2 regions of the Variovorax sp. UC122_21 genome follow, and region 2 is predicted to be linked to the other one. Evidence: riboswitches for the same ligand, from Rfam matches in the RefSeq annotation. Region 2 holds a riboswitch; the other holds the start of a gene.

Region 1 (7,551 bases), 3.2 Mb from region 2:
ATCGAAAACTCCGTCTGCCGACGCCTATCCCGGCAGTTCGGCCATGGCAAAACTGGGCGCCGCCGCATCCTTGGCGGACAGCAAGGGCGCCATGCCGATCTCTGGCCATCCGATGGCCAGGGTTTCATCGTTCCATGCAATGCAACGCTCATGCGTCGGCGCGTAGTAGTCGGTGGTCTTGTAGAGAAAATCGGCGGAATCGCTCAACACCAGAAACCCGTGCGCGAGGCCCGCAGGCACCCACAGCTGCGTCTGGTTTTCTTCCGAAAGTACGCTGCCCACCCATTGGCCGAATGTCGGCGAAGAACGACGAATGTCGACAGCGACATCGAACACCGCGCCGCGCGCCACGCGCACGAGCTTGCCTTGCGGCTGTCGGACCTGGTAGTGAAGCCCGCGCAGGACGCCCTTCGCCGATCGCGAGTGATTGTCCTGAACGAACTCGACATGCTGGCCTACAGCCTCGTCGAACGCCTTTTGATTGAAGCTTTCGAAGAAGAACCCGCGCGCATCGCCGAACACCTTCGGCTCGATCAGCAAAACGTCCTTGATGGCCGTCTCGGTCACCTTCATGGTTGCGCTCCTTCGGTCAGCAGGCGACTGAGGTACTTGCCGTACCCGTTCTTCTGCAGCGGCGCTGCCAGCTTTGCCAATTGCTCGTCGTCGATGAAGCCGTGGCGCCATGAGATCTCTTCGGGACATGCGATCTTCAGCCCCTGGCGATGCTCGAGCGTTGCGATGAACTGTCCCGCCTCGAGCAGGCTTTCGTGGGTACCGGTGTCCAGCCACGCGTAGCCGCGCTGCATGATCTGCACGTTGAGCTGGCCGAGGTCGAGGTAGGCCTGGTTGACCGCGGTGATCTCTAGTTCGCCGCGCGCGCTGGGCTTGACGGCCTTGGCGATGTCGACGACCTGGTTGTCGTAGAAATAGAGACCCGTGACCGCGTAGTTGCTCTTGGGCTTGGCCGGCTTTTCCTCGATGTCGCTGGCCTTTCCCTGGGCATCGAATGCGACCACGCCATAGCGCTCCGGATCCTGCACGTGGTACGCGAAGACCGTCGCACCGGTCGCATGCGCATCGGCATTTCCAAGCAACTGTGCGAAATCGTGCCCGTAAAAGATGTTGTCGCCCAGCACGAGAGCGCTCGACGCGTTGCCCAGGAACTTCTCTCCGATGATGAAGGCCTGCGCCAACCCATCGGGACTCGGCTGCACCGCGTACTGCAGGTTGATGCCCCACTGGCTGCCGTCGCCCAGCAATTGCTGAAAGCGCGGCGTGTCCTGCGGCGTGCTGATGATGAGAATTTCTCGCATGCCACCGAGCATCAACGTGCTGAGCGGGTAATAGATCATCGGCTTGTCGTACACCGGCAGCAGTTGCTTGCTCATGGCGAGCGTTGCCGGGTGCAACCGGGTGCCGGAACCGCCGGCGAGGATGATGCCTTTGCGTTGCGTCATGGGGGTTCTGCTTTCCTGTGAATCAGAGAATTTCGCGCAGCATGCGCGCGACGCCGTTCTGCCACGGCGGAAGCACCAGGCCAAAGGCGGCCTGCAGCTTGCTCGTATCGAGGCGCGAGTTGTGCGGCCGCGTGGCCGGCGTGGGAAAGGCGCTGGTAGGCACCGCCTCGACCTGCTGCGGCCCGGCCTTGAGCTCGACGCCGGCCTGCTGCGCGAGTTCGAGCACGTAGCGCGCGTAGTCGTACCAGTTGGTCTCGCCGCCCGCGATCGCGTGATAGAGCCCGACCTTGGAAGGGTCCTGCAAGGTGGCGCGAATGGCATGGGCCGTGATGTCGGCCAGCAGCTCGGCACCGGTGGGGGGCGCCGAACTGGTCGTCGATGACGGTCAGCTTGTCGCGCTCCTTGGCCAGCCGCAGCATGGTCTTGGCGAAGTTGCCGCCGCGCGCCGCATAGACCCAGCTGGTGCGAAAGATCAGGTGCTTCGCGCAGTGCCGCGCCACCAGCTGCTCGCCCTCGAGCTTGGTGCTGCCGTAGACGCTCAGCGGCCCGGTCGCATCGTCTTCCTTCCAGGGCTTGCTGCCGCTGCCGTCGAAGACGTAGTCGGTCGAGTAGTGGACCATCAGCGCGCCGATCTCCTGCGCGGCCTGCGCCACCACGCCGGGCGAGGTGGCGTTGAGCTTGCGCGCGAACTCGGGCTCGCTCTCCGCCTTGTCGACGGCGGTGTGGGCGGCGGCATTGACGATCACGTCGGGGCGCACCTGCCGCACGGTATCGGCCAGTTGCTCGGGCCGGCTGAAGTCGGCGTGGAAATCGGTGCTGTCGAAATCGAGCGCGACCAACTCGCCCAGCGGCGCGAGGCTGCGCTGCAGTTCCCAGCCGACCTGTCCGCCCTTGCCCAGCAGCAGCAGCTTCATGCGGGGGCCTTCGCGTCGTACTGCTTCTCGACCCAGGCGCGGTAGGCGCCGCTTTGCACGTTACGCACCCAGTCGCCGTTGGCGAGGTACCACTCGACCGTCTTGCGGATGCCGGTGTCGAAGGTCTCGGCCGGCTTCCAGCCGAGCTCGCGCTCGAGCTTGCGCGCGTCGATGGCGTAACGGCGGTCGTGGCCGGGGCGGTCGGTCACGTAGGCGATCTGCTCGGCGTAGCCCTTGCCGTCGGCGCGCGGGCGCAGTTCGTCGAGCAGCGCGCAGACGGTCTTCACGATCTCGATGTTCGGCTTCTCGTTCCAGCCGCCCACGTTGTAGGTCTCGCCGAGCCGGCCGGCCTCGAGCACGCGGCGGATGGCGCTGCAGTGGTCCTTGACGTAGAGCCAGTCGCGCACCTGCATGCCGTCGCCATACACGGGCAGCGGCTTGCCGGCCAGCGCGTTGACGATCATCAGCGGGATCAGCTTCTCGGGGAAATGGAAGGGGCCGTAGTTGTTCGAGCAGTTGGTGGTGAGCACCGGCAGGCCATAGGTGTGGTGCCAGGCGCGCACGAGGTGGTCGCTGGCGGCCTTGCTGGCCGAGTACGGGCTGTTGGGCTCGTACTTGTTCTCCTCGGTGAAGGCCGGGTCGGTCTTCGAGAGCGAGCCGTAGACCTCGTCGGTCGACACGTGCAGGAAGCGGAAGGCCGCCTTCTGGTCGGCCGGCAGGGCGTTCCAGTGGCCGCGCACCGACTCGAGCAGGCGGAAGGTGCCGAGCACGTTGGTCTGCACGAAATCCTCGGGGCCGTGGATCGAGCGGTCCACGTGCGATTCGGCCGCGAAATTGACCACCGCGCGCGGCTTGTGCTCGGCCAGCAGGCGGTCGAGCAGCGCGCTGTCGCCGATGTCGCCCTGGACGAAGATGTGGCGCGGATCGTCCTTGAGCGAGGCCAGGGTCTCGAGATTGCCGGCGTAGGTGAGCTTGTCGAGGTTGACGACCGGTTCGTCGCCTTGGGCGATCCAGTCGAGGACGAAATTGGCGCCGATGAAGCCGGCGCCGCCGGTAACCAGGATCATGGGGTCCCCTGTGCTGTGTGATTGCTGAGTTGTTGGGTCGAAGCCGCGCGGGCGCGGCCGGGCGTGAATTATCCCACCCGTGCGCAAGGCCGAATCCTCCGGTTGGCGGGTGTGTGCGGCGCGCCTACAATCGCCACCCATTGCAGGAGAGCGGGCCGCATGCATCGCGCAGGCAGCCCCACCGAAGGCGCAAACTCCCATAAACGCTCAGGTCGGCTCCACGCTTCGCGCGGGGCCTGTACTGCAACCACTGAAACGCCGTCTGGAGAGCCAGCACCAACGCCCATCGCGGTCGTGCTGCGCCGAAGGAGCAAGTCCGTTGCGAGGTGCAACGGATGAAACTCTCAGGTACCGAGGACAGGGGGAGCGGCAATTGGACGGCCGTCCGGTTGCGCGCTATCTATTCAGTAGCACGACCTTCACGCCGTTCAAGCGCTTCGACCTCGAAAGGTACTTGAAATGCGCGTGATCGTATTGGGCGCCGGCCTGCTCGGCGTGACCTCGGCCTACTACCTCCAGCAACTCGGCCACGACGTGACCGTGATCGACCGCCAGGCCACCCCGGCAGCCGAAACCAGCTTCGCCAACGGCGGCCAGATCTCGGTGAGCCATGCCGAGCCCTGGGCCAATCCCAGCGCGCCGCTCAAGGTGCTGCAATGGCTGGGCAAGGAAGACGCCCCGCTGCTGTTCCGCATCCGCGCCGACATGCGCCAGTGGCTCTGGGGCCTGCAGTTCCTGCGCGAGTGCACGCCCGCGCGCACGCGCCACAACATCGAGCAGATCGTGCGCCTGGGCACCTACAGCCGCGACACCTTGCAGCAGCTGCGCCGCGACGCCGGCATCCGCTACGACGAGCGCACGCAGGGCATCCTGCACTTCTACACGACGCAAAAGGAGTTCGACGGCGCCCTCGCGCCCGCCGAGCAGATGCGCGCGCTGGGCTGCGAGCGCCAGGTGATCTCGGCGGACGAGGCCGTGAAGCTCGAGCCCGCGCTGGCCCACATCCGCCCGCAACTGGCCGGCGCCACCTACACGGCCGAGGACGAATCGGGCGACGCCAACCGCTTCGCGCGCGAACTCGCGAAGCGCGCGGCCGAGGCCGGCGTGAAGTTCCTGATGAGCCACACCATCACCGCGCTGCGCGAAGTGGGCGGCGCGATCGACCATGTCGAGGCCACCGACGCCGAGGGCCGCTTCCAGCGCATCCGCGGCGATGCCTTCGTGATGGCGATGGGTTCGCTGAGCCCGCTGCTGGCGGCGCCGCTGGGCATCCGGCTGCCGATCTATCCGGCCAAGGGCTATTCGGTCACGCTGCCGGTGAAGGACGCGAGCAAGGCCTACCAGGTCTCGCTGACCGACGACGAATACAAGCTGGTGTTCTCGCGCTACACCTCGGAATCGGGCGACCGCATGCGCATCGCCGGCACGGCCGAGCTCAACGGCTACGACCGCGACCTCAACCGCGTGCGCTGCGAAGCCATCGTACGCCGCGTCGAGCAGCTGTTCCCCGGCGCCGGCGACACCGCCCAGGCCCAGTTCTGGACCGGCCTGCGCCCGGCCACGCCGAGCAACGTGCCGCTGATCGGCCGCACGAAACTCGCGAACCTCTACCTCAACACCGGACACGGCACGCTCGGCTGGACCCATGCCTGCGGCTCGGGCAAGTCGATCGCGCGCATCGTGAGCGGGCTGGCGCCGGAGGTGGATTTCGCGTTCACGGGGCTGCCCAGGCCCGTGACCGGAATGGCACGGCCCGCATTGAGCTAAGGCCCGGAAAGCGGACTGCCGCACGCAGAGGACGCGAAGGTTTCGCGAAGGACGCGGAAGAAACCGTCAAGAAGAATTTCTTGATGGTTTTCTTCGCGACTTCCGCGCTGCTTGGTCTTCCTTCCGCGTTCGGCTGTCCGATCCCGATTTCAGTCGTCCGCCGTGAACACCGTCAGCACCCCCGTGTAGCCATACACGTGGTGCCGCGCGATCTCGCCCGCGGCGAAGAAGCCGACCAGCGGCACGTCGCCCAGCGCGTGGCGCACGATCTGCAGTTCGGCGCCGGGTGCGCCGAAATGCGGGCCGCCACGGCCCGAGCAGCTCACGTAGACGGCGCCGGCGATGCGCCGCGCGGGATGCGGCGCCGCCTCGGCCTCGCCGGCGGCGACGGCGCGCGCGGTGGCCAGGGTCTGTTCCTCGGGCTCGAGCTCCTCGCGGATCTCGGCGCAGATGCGCATCAGGTCGGCGCGCGCGGCCTGGGCGTTGCGGCGGCAGAAGCTCAGGCGCATGCCGGCCTCGGCCACGTCGGCGATCGCGATTCCGCGGCGCGTGGGGTCGAGGCCGATGATGTGGCGCACCAGCACGTCGGCGCCGAGGTCGCCGGTGCGGCGGATGCCGTCGCTGCCGGCATCGACCAGGCCCACCAGGGTGGCGCGCACGGCCTCGATGGCTTCCTGCGGCCGCTCGAGCGAGACCTGCAGGTCGGCCAGCAGCACGTCGAGCGCGGGCTCGCCGTCGAGCTGCAGCACGAGGTTGCCGTCGGCCTCGGTGATCGCGCGCTCGCGCGCGCTGCCCGAGCGCAGCGGCTGGCAGCCCTGCGTGACGCGCGACACCAGCCGCACGCCCTCGCCGAACACCACGCCCGACAGGCCGCCCGAGAACACGCCGCCGGCCGCGCCCTGGCCGCGGATGTTGCCGTTGCCGCCGACCGCGAACTGCAGCGCGCCGCCGCGGCCCGAGGAGAGGCCGCCGAACAGGTAGCCGGTGTCGGTACGCCCGGCCATCTCGCCGATGAGCTCGGTCAGGTCGGGGGTGGCGGGATCGGCATGCACCAGCGCCGTGTGGGCCTCGAAGCCGCTCATCTCGGAACTGGCGAGCGGCGCCACGCCCGAGAACACGCGGTACTGGTCGCTCGGCAGGGCGCAGAGCATCAGGCTCAGGCCGGGCTCGTCGAAGTACTCGGCATTGTTGGCCGACACGCCGACGCCCACGGTGCCGGCCCAGTCGGTCACCTCGGGCAGCTCGGCGCTCAGGTGGTCGAGGATCTCCCGCGCGTCGACCGCATAGTGGTCGGTGATGTAGAGCAGCCCGAGGGTGGGTGCCGAGGCGTAGTCGGGCAACGCCATCTGCGCGCGCAGCTGGGCCAGCACGAGGCCGGCCGCCATGCGCCATTGCGGATGGGTGGCGTGACCGGAGGGAAACAACTTCATCGTGCCAACCTGCTTCGTTCGATGTTCAGGACAAGGCGGCTCAGCGTCGGCCGCCCGTTCGCTTGCGGGCCGCGGGCGCCGCGGCCGGCTTCTTCGCCGCCGGTCGCTTGGCGGCCGTGGAGGCCTTGCGGGGGGTGGACTTGCGCGAGGCGCTCGGGGTTCCCATGGCCTTGCCGACGGCGTCGGCCAGCGGCTGGGTCACGGCGGGCATCTTGAGCTGGGCCGCGTCCTGCAGCGCGGTGCTCGCGATCTGCTGGAACTGTTCGGTCAGCGAACCCCACCACTTGAGCGGGTCGACCGCGCCGCCGGCGGCGGCATCCGAGGAGGCCTTGGCGGCCGGCCTAGCCTTGCGGCGCGGCGGCGGTGCCTCCTCCTCTTCTTCCTCCTCCGTGTCGAGTTCCTCTTCGTCCTCGAGTTCGACCTCGGGTTCGGGCGCCGCGGCCGGCGGGGCCGCCGGCGCCGGGCCGACCGCCGCGGCCGCCGCGTTCGCCTGCCGCGTGAACGCGCCCGCGAGGTCCTCCATGCGCACGTTCATGCCGCGCAGGGTGGACAGCGTCATCTTCTGCACCTCGAGCGCCTGGATCGTGGCCTTGAGCGCATGGCCGTTCTGCTCGAGCCAGTACTGCACCGTCTTGAGTTCCTGGATGCGCTTGTCGACCTCCTCGACGCTCATGGTGGGCGCCACCCAGCTCGCCAGGCTCGGGATGCCGGACACGGAACCGGCGCCGGTCGCGCCGGCCGCGAGGTTCTTGAGGAAGTCGAAGCCGGGTACGAACTGGCTGAAATCGAAGGGTTGGCTGGCTTTGTTCATGCGGCGGTCTCCGGTCGGGCGGGTGTTGTGCTGCCAGCTTACTCCAAGGCAGGGCCCGCCTCGCCCGGCTCAAAGCTCGTCGCGCGTCCTGGCGAAGACCTTCCA
Region 2 (7,551 bases):
AACTCAGCGCGCCCTGGCCCGGCGGCCGCACCGGCGCCGACAACGAGATGGGCTGGGTGCGCGGCTATGCCTTCGGCGAGGGCATCACGCGCTTCAACATCGTGCACCGCGATCGCCGCCATGCGACCAAGGACGAGCCGGTGACGCTCGAGGAAGCGAAGCAGTGCCTGCGCGACGTGCTCGGCAGCGACTACGGCATCGAGGGCTTCCGCTGGGCCTCGCGCTTCGACGATCAGATGCGCGCCGTGCCCCGCCTGCGCCAGGGGCGCGTGTTCCTGGTCGGCGAATCGGCGCGCATCCACTACCCGGCCAGCGGCGTCGGCATGAACTTCTGCCTGCAGGATGCCTTCAACCTGGGCTGGAAGCTCGCGAACGTCGTCACGGGCGTGGCCGACGAGGCCACGCTGGACAGCTACGACGCCGAACGCTTGCCGGTGATGCATGCGCTGCTCGAGAGCGTGAAGGCGCAGTGCGTGCTGCAGTTCAACTTCGAGCCCGATGCGGTGGCGCTCAAGCGCCGGCTCGCGCGGCACATCATTCCGCTGCCCGAGGTGCAGCGCCAGCTGGTGCTCGAGTTGTGCGGGCTCGAGCAGCCCTACCCAGGTCGCGCGGGAGAAGCCGACCGCCACCCGCAGGCCGGCCAGCGGCTGCCCGACTTCGACCTCGTCACGCGCGACGGCCGCTCGGTGCGCGTCGCCGAGCTGCTGCGCGAGCGGCGCTTTTTGCTGCTCGATCTCGAAGGCAATTCGCGCCAGTTCGAATCGCTGGACTTGCATGGCCTGCCCGTGACCCTGGTGCCGGCCCGCGTGGCGCGCGTGCCGCCCGCCATGCGCGGCGTGCAGGCGATGCTGGTGCGGCCCGATGCCTATGTGGCCTGGGCCGGCGCGGACGTAGCGCGCGCCGCCGAGGTCGAGGCCGAACTCTCGCGCTGGATGAGGAGGTGATGCGATGAAGAACGACGACAGGCCATTGCTGATCGCGGGCGGCTGGGTGCTGAGCATGGACCCGGACATCGGCGAGCTGCGCCGCGGCGATGTGCTGATCGAGGGCGAGCGCATCGTCGCGATCGCGCCGCGCATCGATGCCCCCCAGGCCGAACGGATCGAGGCGGACCGCATGATCGTGCTGCCCGGCTTCGTCGACACCCATCGCCACACCTGGCAGAGCTGCGTGCGGCATCGCTATGCCGACATCGATTCGCAGATCTACTTCGCCGAGATGCTGGGCGCCAAGGGCGCGGCCTACCGTCCCGAGGACGTCTACACCGGCACCTTGCTGGGCGCGGTCGCGGCGCTCGACAGCGGCATCACCACCATGCTCGACTGGTCGCACGTGCAGAACAGCCCCGAGCATTCCGATGCGGCGATCGCGGCGCTGCGCGACGCCGGCATCCGCGGCGTGTTCGCGCACGGCTGGCCGCTGGTCGACGGCGCCTCGTGGATGTTCGGCAGCGAGCGCGGCCATCCGCAGGACATCAGGCGGCTGCGTGAGCGCTACTTCTCGAGCGACGACCAGCTGCTCACGCTCGCGATGGCCGCGCGCGGCCCCGAGATGGCGCAGCGCGAGACCTGGCTCGGCGACCTGCGGCTGGCGCGCGAACTCGGCATCCGCTCGAGCATCCACATGGGCGCCTACGCGCGCAACGCCGCCGTGCGCGGCATCGCGCAGATGCACGAGGCCGGCGTGCTCGGCGACGACCTGACCTTCGTGCACTGCTGCTGCTCGCACCATGACGAGTTCGCGATGATGGCCGACGCCGGCGTCAGCGCCTCGCTCGGCGTGCACTGCGAGCTCAATGCGCAGGGCATGGGCGACATCCCGTTCGACCGGCTGCTGGCCGTGGGCATCCGGCCCAGCCTCAGCGGCGACACCGAGACCAAGTGCGCGGGCGACATGTTCACGCAGATGCGCCATGCCCTGGCGTACTACCGCTCGTGGATGGGCGGCGGCCATTCGAAGACGACGAACGCTCCGGCGACGCTGGGCCTGCGCGACGTGCTGGGCTTCGCCACCGTGGCCGGCGCGCAGGCGAACGGGCTGGCGCACAAGGTGGGCTCGCTCACGCCGGGCAAGCAGGCCGACGTGGTGCTGATCCGCGCCGACGATCTGAACCTCGCGCCGGTCTCCGACGCGGTCGGCGCGGTGGTGCTGGCGGCCCATCCGGGCAATGTCGACAGCGTGTTCGTCGCGGGGAGGCCGGTGAAGCGCGACGGCCGCCTGCTCGATGTGGACCTCGATCGGCTGCGGCAGCGCGCGGCGGATTCGCAGGCCTATGTGCTGGGGCTGCAATGAGCGCGCCGCTCGATCCCGAGCTCGCCGCGATCGTCGCGGCGATGCGCGCGAACAAGGCACCGCCGCCGTTCTCCGGCACGCCCGGCGAGGCGCGCGAACGCATGCGCCGCGCGGTGATGGCGGCGCGCGGGCGCACGACGCTGCCGGTCGTGGCTTCCACCGAGGACCGCATCGCCGAACACCAGGGCCTGCGCGTGCCGGTGCGGGTCTACCGGCCCGTCTCGGCCGACGCTGTGCTGCCCACCGTGGTGTTCCTGCACGGCGGCGGCTTCGTGCTCGGCAGCGTCGAACTGATGGACGACATCGCGCGCAAGCTCTGCCGCGACGTCGAAGCGGTGGTGGTCTCGGTGGACTACCGGCTGGCGCCCGAGCATCCGTTCCCGGCCGCGCACGACGATGCGCTGGCCGCGACCCGCTGGGCGCTGGACCATGCGGAAACCCTTGGCGGCGATCCGTCCCGGGTCGCCCTGGCCGGCGAAAGCGCGGGCGCCAACCTGGCCGCCTGCGCCGCGCTGGCGCTGCGCGGCCATGCGCGGCCGCTGGCGGCCCAGCTGCTGGTGGTGCCGGGCCTGGACATGGCGCGCGACGTGGCCGCGATCGAGGCCCGCGGCATCGACTACCCGATGCTCGCGCCCGCCGACCTGCGCGAGATCGCCCGGCTCTGCATGGGGGCCTCGGCCCACCGCGCCGCCGAGGTGCCGCCGTCTCCGCTGCGCGCGGCGAACGTCGCGGACCTACCGCCGACCCTGATCGCCGTCGCCGGCCACGACCCGCTGCGCGAGGAAGGCCTGGCCTACGCGCACCGGCTCGAGGCGGCCGGCGTTCCGACCCCGGCTGCTGGCCTTCGACGACATGTTCCACCCGTTCTTCGGCTTCTTCGCCCACTCGGCCGCCGCCGGCCGGGCCCACGACGCCATCTGCCGATCACTGTCGGACCGGCTGCGCGACCGCGGCTGAAGCCGCCCGCAATCCACTACACTCGCCCGGGTCAGGAGAGAGCCCCGCACGGGGCCGCCGAAGGCGCAGGGGAACCCCCGAACGCTCAGGCAAAAGGACTGACACAGCGCCGGCCTTCGCGGGACGGCGTTTCCTTGCTGGAGAGAGGCCGGTGCCGCAGGCGCCCGGTCCACCGAAGGAGCAAACCCCGATCGTGGGGCGAATCTCTCAGGTAAAGCGGACAGCAGGGGTGGCCCCATGGCGCGAGCCATGGCATTCGATTGCTGCCCCCAGGAGTGCCCCGTGGCTGCTTCCGCCCCCGAATCCGAACTGCTCAAGACCCCGCTGCACGCGCTGCACCTGGAACTCGGCGCCCGCATGGTGCCGTTTGCCGGCTATTCGATGCCGGTCCAGTACCCCGCCGGCCTGATGGCCGAGCACAAACATACGCGCGCGGCCGCGGGCCTGTTCGACATCTCCCACATGGGCCAGCTGCGCCTGTCCGGCCCCGATGCCGCGGCCGCCTTCGAGACCCTGATGCCGGTCGACGTGATCGACCTGCCCGCGGGCAAGCAGCGCTACGGCCTGCTGCTCGACGACCAGGGCGGCATCCTCGACGACCTGATGTTCTTCAACGAAGGCAACGGCTCGCTGTTCGTGATCGTCAACGGCGCCTGCAAGGTGGCCGACATCGCCCACATCCAGCAGAGGATCGGCCAGCGCTGCCAGGTGCAGCCGCTGCCCGAGCAGGCGCTGCTCGCGCTGCAGGGCCCGCAGGCCGCGGCCACGCTGGCGCGGCTGTCTCCCGGCATCGAGCGTTTCGTGTTCATGACCGGCGGCGCGGTGCAGATCGGCGGCATAGCCGCCTTCGTCACGCGCAGCGGCTACACCGGCGAGGACGGCTTCGAGATCTCGGTCGCCGCGAAGGACGCCGAGGCGCTGGCCCGGCTGCTGCTGGCCCAGCCCGAGGTCGAGCCCATCGGCCTGGGCGCGCGCAACTCCCTGCGGCTCGAGGCCGGCCTGTGCCTCTACGGCAGCGACATCGACACCAGCACCACGCCGGTCGAGGCCTCGCTCAACTGGGCGATCCAGAAGGTGCGCCGCACGGGCGGCGCGCGCGCGGGCGGCTTCCCCGGCGCCGAGAAGATCCTGGCCCAGCTCGTGGCGGCCACCGGCGCGGCCGGCCATCTCGACCACGACACGCTCAAGCGCCGCCGCGTCGGCCTGGTCGCGCTCGAGCGCATCCCGGTGCGCGACGGTACGCCGCTGCAGTCCTTCGAGGGCCAGGACATCGGCCAGGTCACCAGCGGCCTGCTGGGCCCGACGGCCGACCGGCCGGTCGCCATGGGCTACGTGGCCACCGCCTTCGCCGAGCCCGGCACCCGGGGTGCAGGCCATCGTGCGCGGCAAGCCGGTGCCGATGGAGGTGTCGACCCTGCCCTTCGTGCCGACGCGCTACTACCGCGGCTGACGACCGGACATCCGGCGGACCGCCGTCGCGGCTAACCTACGCCCCGGCATCGGCCACTTTTTATCCACGAGGAGTTTTTCAACATGACCATCAAGTACACCAAGGACCACGAATGGGTGCAGGCCGAGGGCGGCAACGCCACGGTCGGCATCACCGTCCATGCGCAGGACGCGCTGGGCGACGTGGTCTTCGTCGACCTGCCCGAGGTCGGCAAGAGCTTCGCCCAGGGCGATGTCGCCGGCGTCGTCGAATCGGTGAAGGCCGCGGCCGACGTGTTCATGCCCGTCTCGGGCGAGATCACCGAAGTCAACGAAGCGCTGCGCGCCGACCCCTCGCTCGCCAACAGCGCGCCGCTGGCCGAAGGCTGGTTCTTCAAGGTCAAGCTGTCCGAACCGGCGCAGCTCGACGCGCTGATGGACGAAACCGCCTACGGCAAGTTCGCCGAAGAAGCCTAAGTTCCGAAATCGGATTGCCGGACGCAGAGGACGCGAAGGTTTCGCGAAGAACGCAAAAAGGAGAACCGGCTTCGGCATCGCCCTCTGCCTGGTTCTTTTTTCATCGAATTCTTTCGCGCCCTTTGCGTAACCTTCGCGTCCTCTGCGTCCGGAAGTCCGCTCCCCCCGCCCCTTCCTCCCCTGCCCGCCATGCCCACCCCCGCCGCCCTGCCCACCCTGCAAGAACTCGAGAACGCCGAGGAATTCATCGCCCGCCACATCGGCATCGATGCCGACGACGAGGCGCGCATGCTGCCCGTGATCGGGTCGGCCACGCGCGCCGAACTCATCGACGGCATCGTGCCCGCGGCGATCCGGCGCAGCAAGCCGATGCGGCTGCCGGCACCGGCCGCCGAGGCCGACGCGCTGGCCGAGCTCAAGGCGATCGCGGCGAAGAACAAGGTGTTCCGCAACTTCATCGGCCAGGGCTACTACGGCACCCACACGCCGGGCGTGATCCTGCGCAACATCCTCGAGAACCCGGCCTGGTACACGGCCTACACGCCCTACCAGGCCGAGATCTCGCAGGGCCGCATGGAGGCGCTGGTCAACTTCCAGACCATGGTCTGCGACCTCACGGGCATGGCGATCGCCAATGCCTCGATGCTCGACGAGGCCACCGCGGCCGCCGAGGCGATGACGCTGGCCAAGCGCAGCGTCAAAAGCAAGAGCAACGTGTTCCTGGTCTCGGGCGACTGCCATCCGCAGACCATCGAGGTGGTGAAGACCCGCGCCGCGCCGCTGGGCATCGAGGTCAAGGTCAGCACCGCTTCGGAAACCCTGCCGCACCTGATGGCCAGCGGCGAATTCTTCGGCGTGCTGGCGCAGTACCCGGCCACCACCGGTCACGTGCACGACCTGCGCCCGCTCGCGGGCCATGCGCACCAGTACGGCGCGGCCTTCTGCGTCGCGGCCGACCTGCTGGCGCTGACCCTGCTCGCGCCGCCCGGCGAATGGGATGCCGACATCGTCTGCGGCACCACCCAGCGCTTCGGCATGCCGCTGTGCAACGGCGGCCCGCACGCGGCCTACCTGGCCTGCCGCGACGATTTCAAGCGCTCGCTGCCGGGCCGCCTGGTCGGCGTGAGCGTCGACACCCATGGCCGCCCCGCCTACCGCCTCGCGCTGCAGACGCGCGAGCAGCACATCCGGCGCGAGAAGGCGACCTCGAACATCTGCACCGCGCAGGTGCTGCCCGCGGTGGTCGCGAGCATGTACGCGGTCTACCACGGCCCCGACGGCCTCACGCGCATCGCGCAGCGCGTGGCCGCGCTCACCGCCATCCTCGCGCGCGGCCTGGCCCAGATGGGCCGCGAGCCGGTCAACGAGACCGCCTTCGATTCGCTGACCATCCGCACCGGCGAGGACACCGCGAAGATCCTCGAGCGCGCGCAGGCCGCCAACGTGAACCTGCGCCAGCGGCTGCAGCAGCACCTTGGCATCTCGCTCGACGAGACCAGCACGCGCGCCGACGTCGAGACCCTGTGGGCGCTGTTCGTGCCCGCCGGCACGCCGATGCCGCGCTTCGAGGAGCTGGCCGCCAACACCGCGCCGCGCATCCCGCAGGCGCTGCGCCGCGCGAGCGCCTTCCTCTCGCATCCGGTGTTCAACACCCACAAGAGCGAGACCGCGATGCTGCGCTACATCCGCAGCCTGTCGGACAAGGACCTCGCGCTCGACCGCAGCATGATCCCGCTGGGCAGCTGCACCATGAAGCTCAACGCGACCAGCGAGATGATCCCGATCACCTGGCCCGAGTTCGCGAACATCCATCCCTTCGCGCCGGCCGAGCAGCTGCAGGGCTATGCCCAGCTCGACGCCCAGCTGCGCGCCTGGCTCTGCGAAGCCACCGGCTACGCGGGCATCAGCCTGCAGCCCAATGCCGGCTCGCAGGGCGAGTACGCGGGCCTGCTGGCGATCCGCGCCTTCCACGAGGCCCAGGGCGAAGGCCACCGCAACATCTGCCTGATTCCCTCGTCGGCGCACGGCACCAATCCCGCGAGCGCGCAGATGGTGGGCCTGCAGGTGGTGGTGACGGCCTGCGACGCGCAGGGCAACGTCGACCTCGACGACCTGAAGCGCGCCTGCGAGAAGCACGGCAGGAACCTGGCCGCGGTGATGATCACCTACCCGAGCACGCACGGCGTGTTCGAGACCCGCGTGAAGGAGCTGTGCGAGCTGGTGCATGCGCACGGCGGGCGCGTGTACGTCGACGGCGCCAACATGAACGCGCTGGTGGGCGTGGCCGCGCCGGGCGAGTTCGGCGGCGACGTGAGCCACTTGAACCTGCACAAGACCTTCTGCATCCCGCACGGCGGCGGCGGCCCGGGCGTGGGCCCGGTCTGCGTGGTCGAGGAT

What was found. A riboswitch is a leader RNA that binds a small molecule or an ion and turns the genes downstream of it on or off. The one in region 2 is predicted to bind glycine.
Region 1: it holds a riboswitch for glycine, as region 2 does, so the genes downstream of both, ACHMXE_RS38970 (D-amino acid dehydrogenase) here and gcvT (glycine cleavage system aminomethyltransferase GcvT) in region 2, are expected to answer to the same signal.

The regions. Positions count from the first base shown of each region.
Region 1 covers NZ_CP172004.1:5,562,304-5,569,854, forward strand. The annotation lists gene rfbC (dTDP-4-dehydrorhamnose 3,5-epimerase) at 25-573, opposite strand; gene rfbA (glucose-1-phosphate thymidylyltransferase RfbA) at 570-1,457, opposite strand; partial or broken gene rfbD (dTDP-4-dehydrorhamnose reductase) at 1,480-2,371, opposite strand; gene rfbB (dTDP-glucose 4,6-dehydratase) at 2,368-3,438, opposite strand; glycine riboswitch at 3,691-3,809, shown strand; gene ACHMXE_RS38970 (D-amino acid dehydrogenase) at 3,898-5,205, shown strand; gene ACHMXE_RS38975 (FIST N-terminal domain-containing protein) at 5,355-6,635, opposite strand; gene ACHMXE_RS38980 (PhaM family polyhydroxyalkanoate granule multifunctional regulatory protein) at 6,676-7,446, opposite strand; partial or broken gene ACHMXE_RS38985 (PLP-dependent aminotransferase family protein) at 7,516-7,551, opposite strand, start outside.
Region 2 covers NZ_CP172004.1:2,373,540-2,381,090, reverse strand. The annotation lists gene ACHMXE_RS23535 (FAD-dependent monooxygenase) at 1-944, shown strand, start outside; gene ACHMXE_RS23530 (amidohydrolase family protein) at 949-2,292, shown strand; partial or broken gene ACHMXE_RS23525 (alpha/beta hydrolase) at 2,289-3,062, shown strand; glycine riboswitch at 3,272-3,356, shown strand; glycine riboswitch at 3,377-3,483, shown strand; partial or broken gene gcvT (glycine cleavage system aminomethyltransferase GcvT) at 3,499-4,699, shown strand; gene gcvH (glycine cleavage system protein GcvH) at 4,783-5,154, shown strand; gene gcvP (aminomethyl-transferring glycine dehydrogenase) at 5,344-7,551, shown strand, end outside.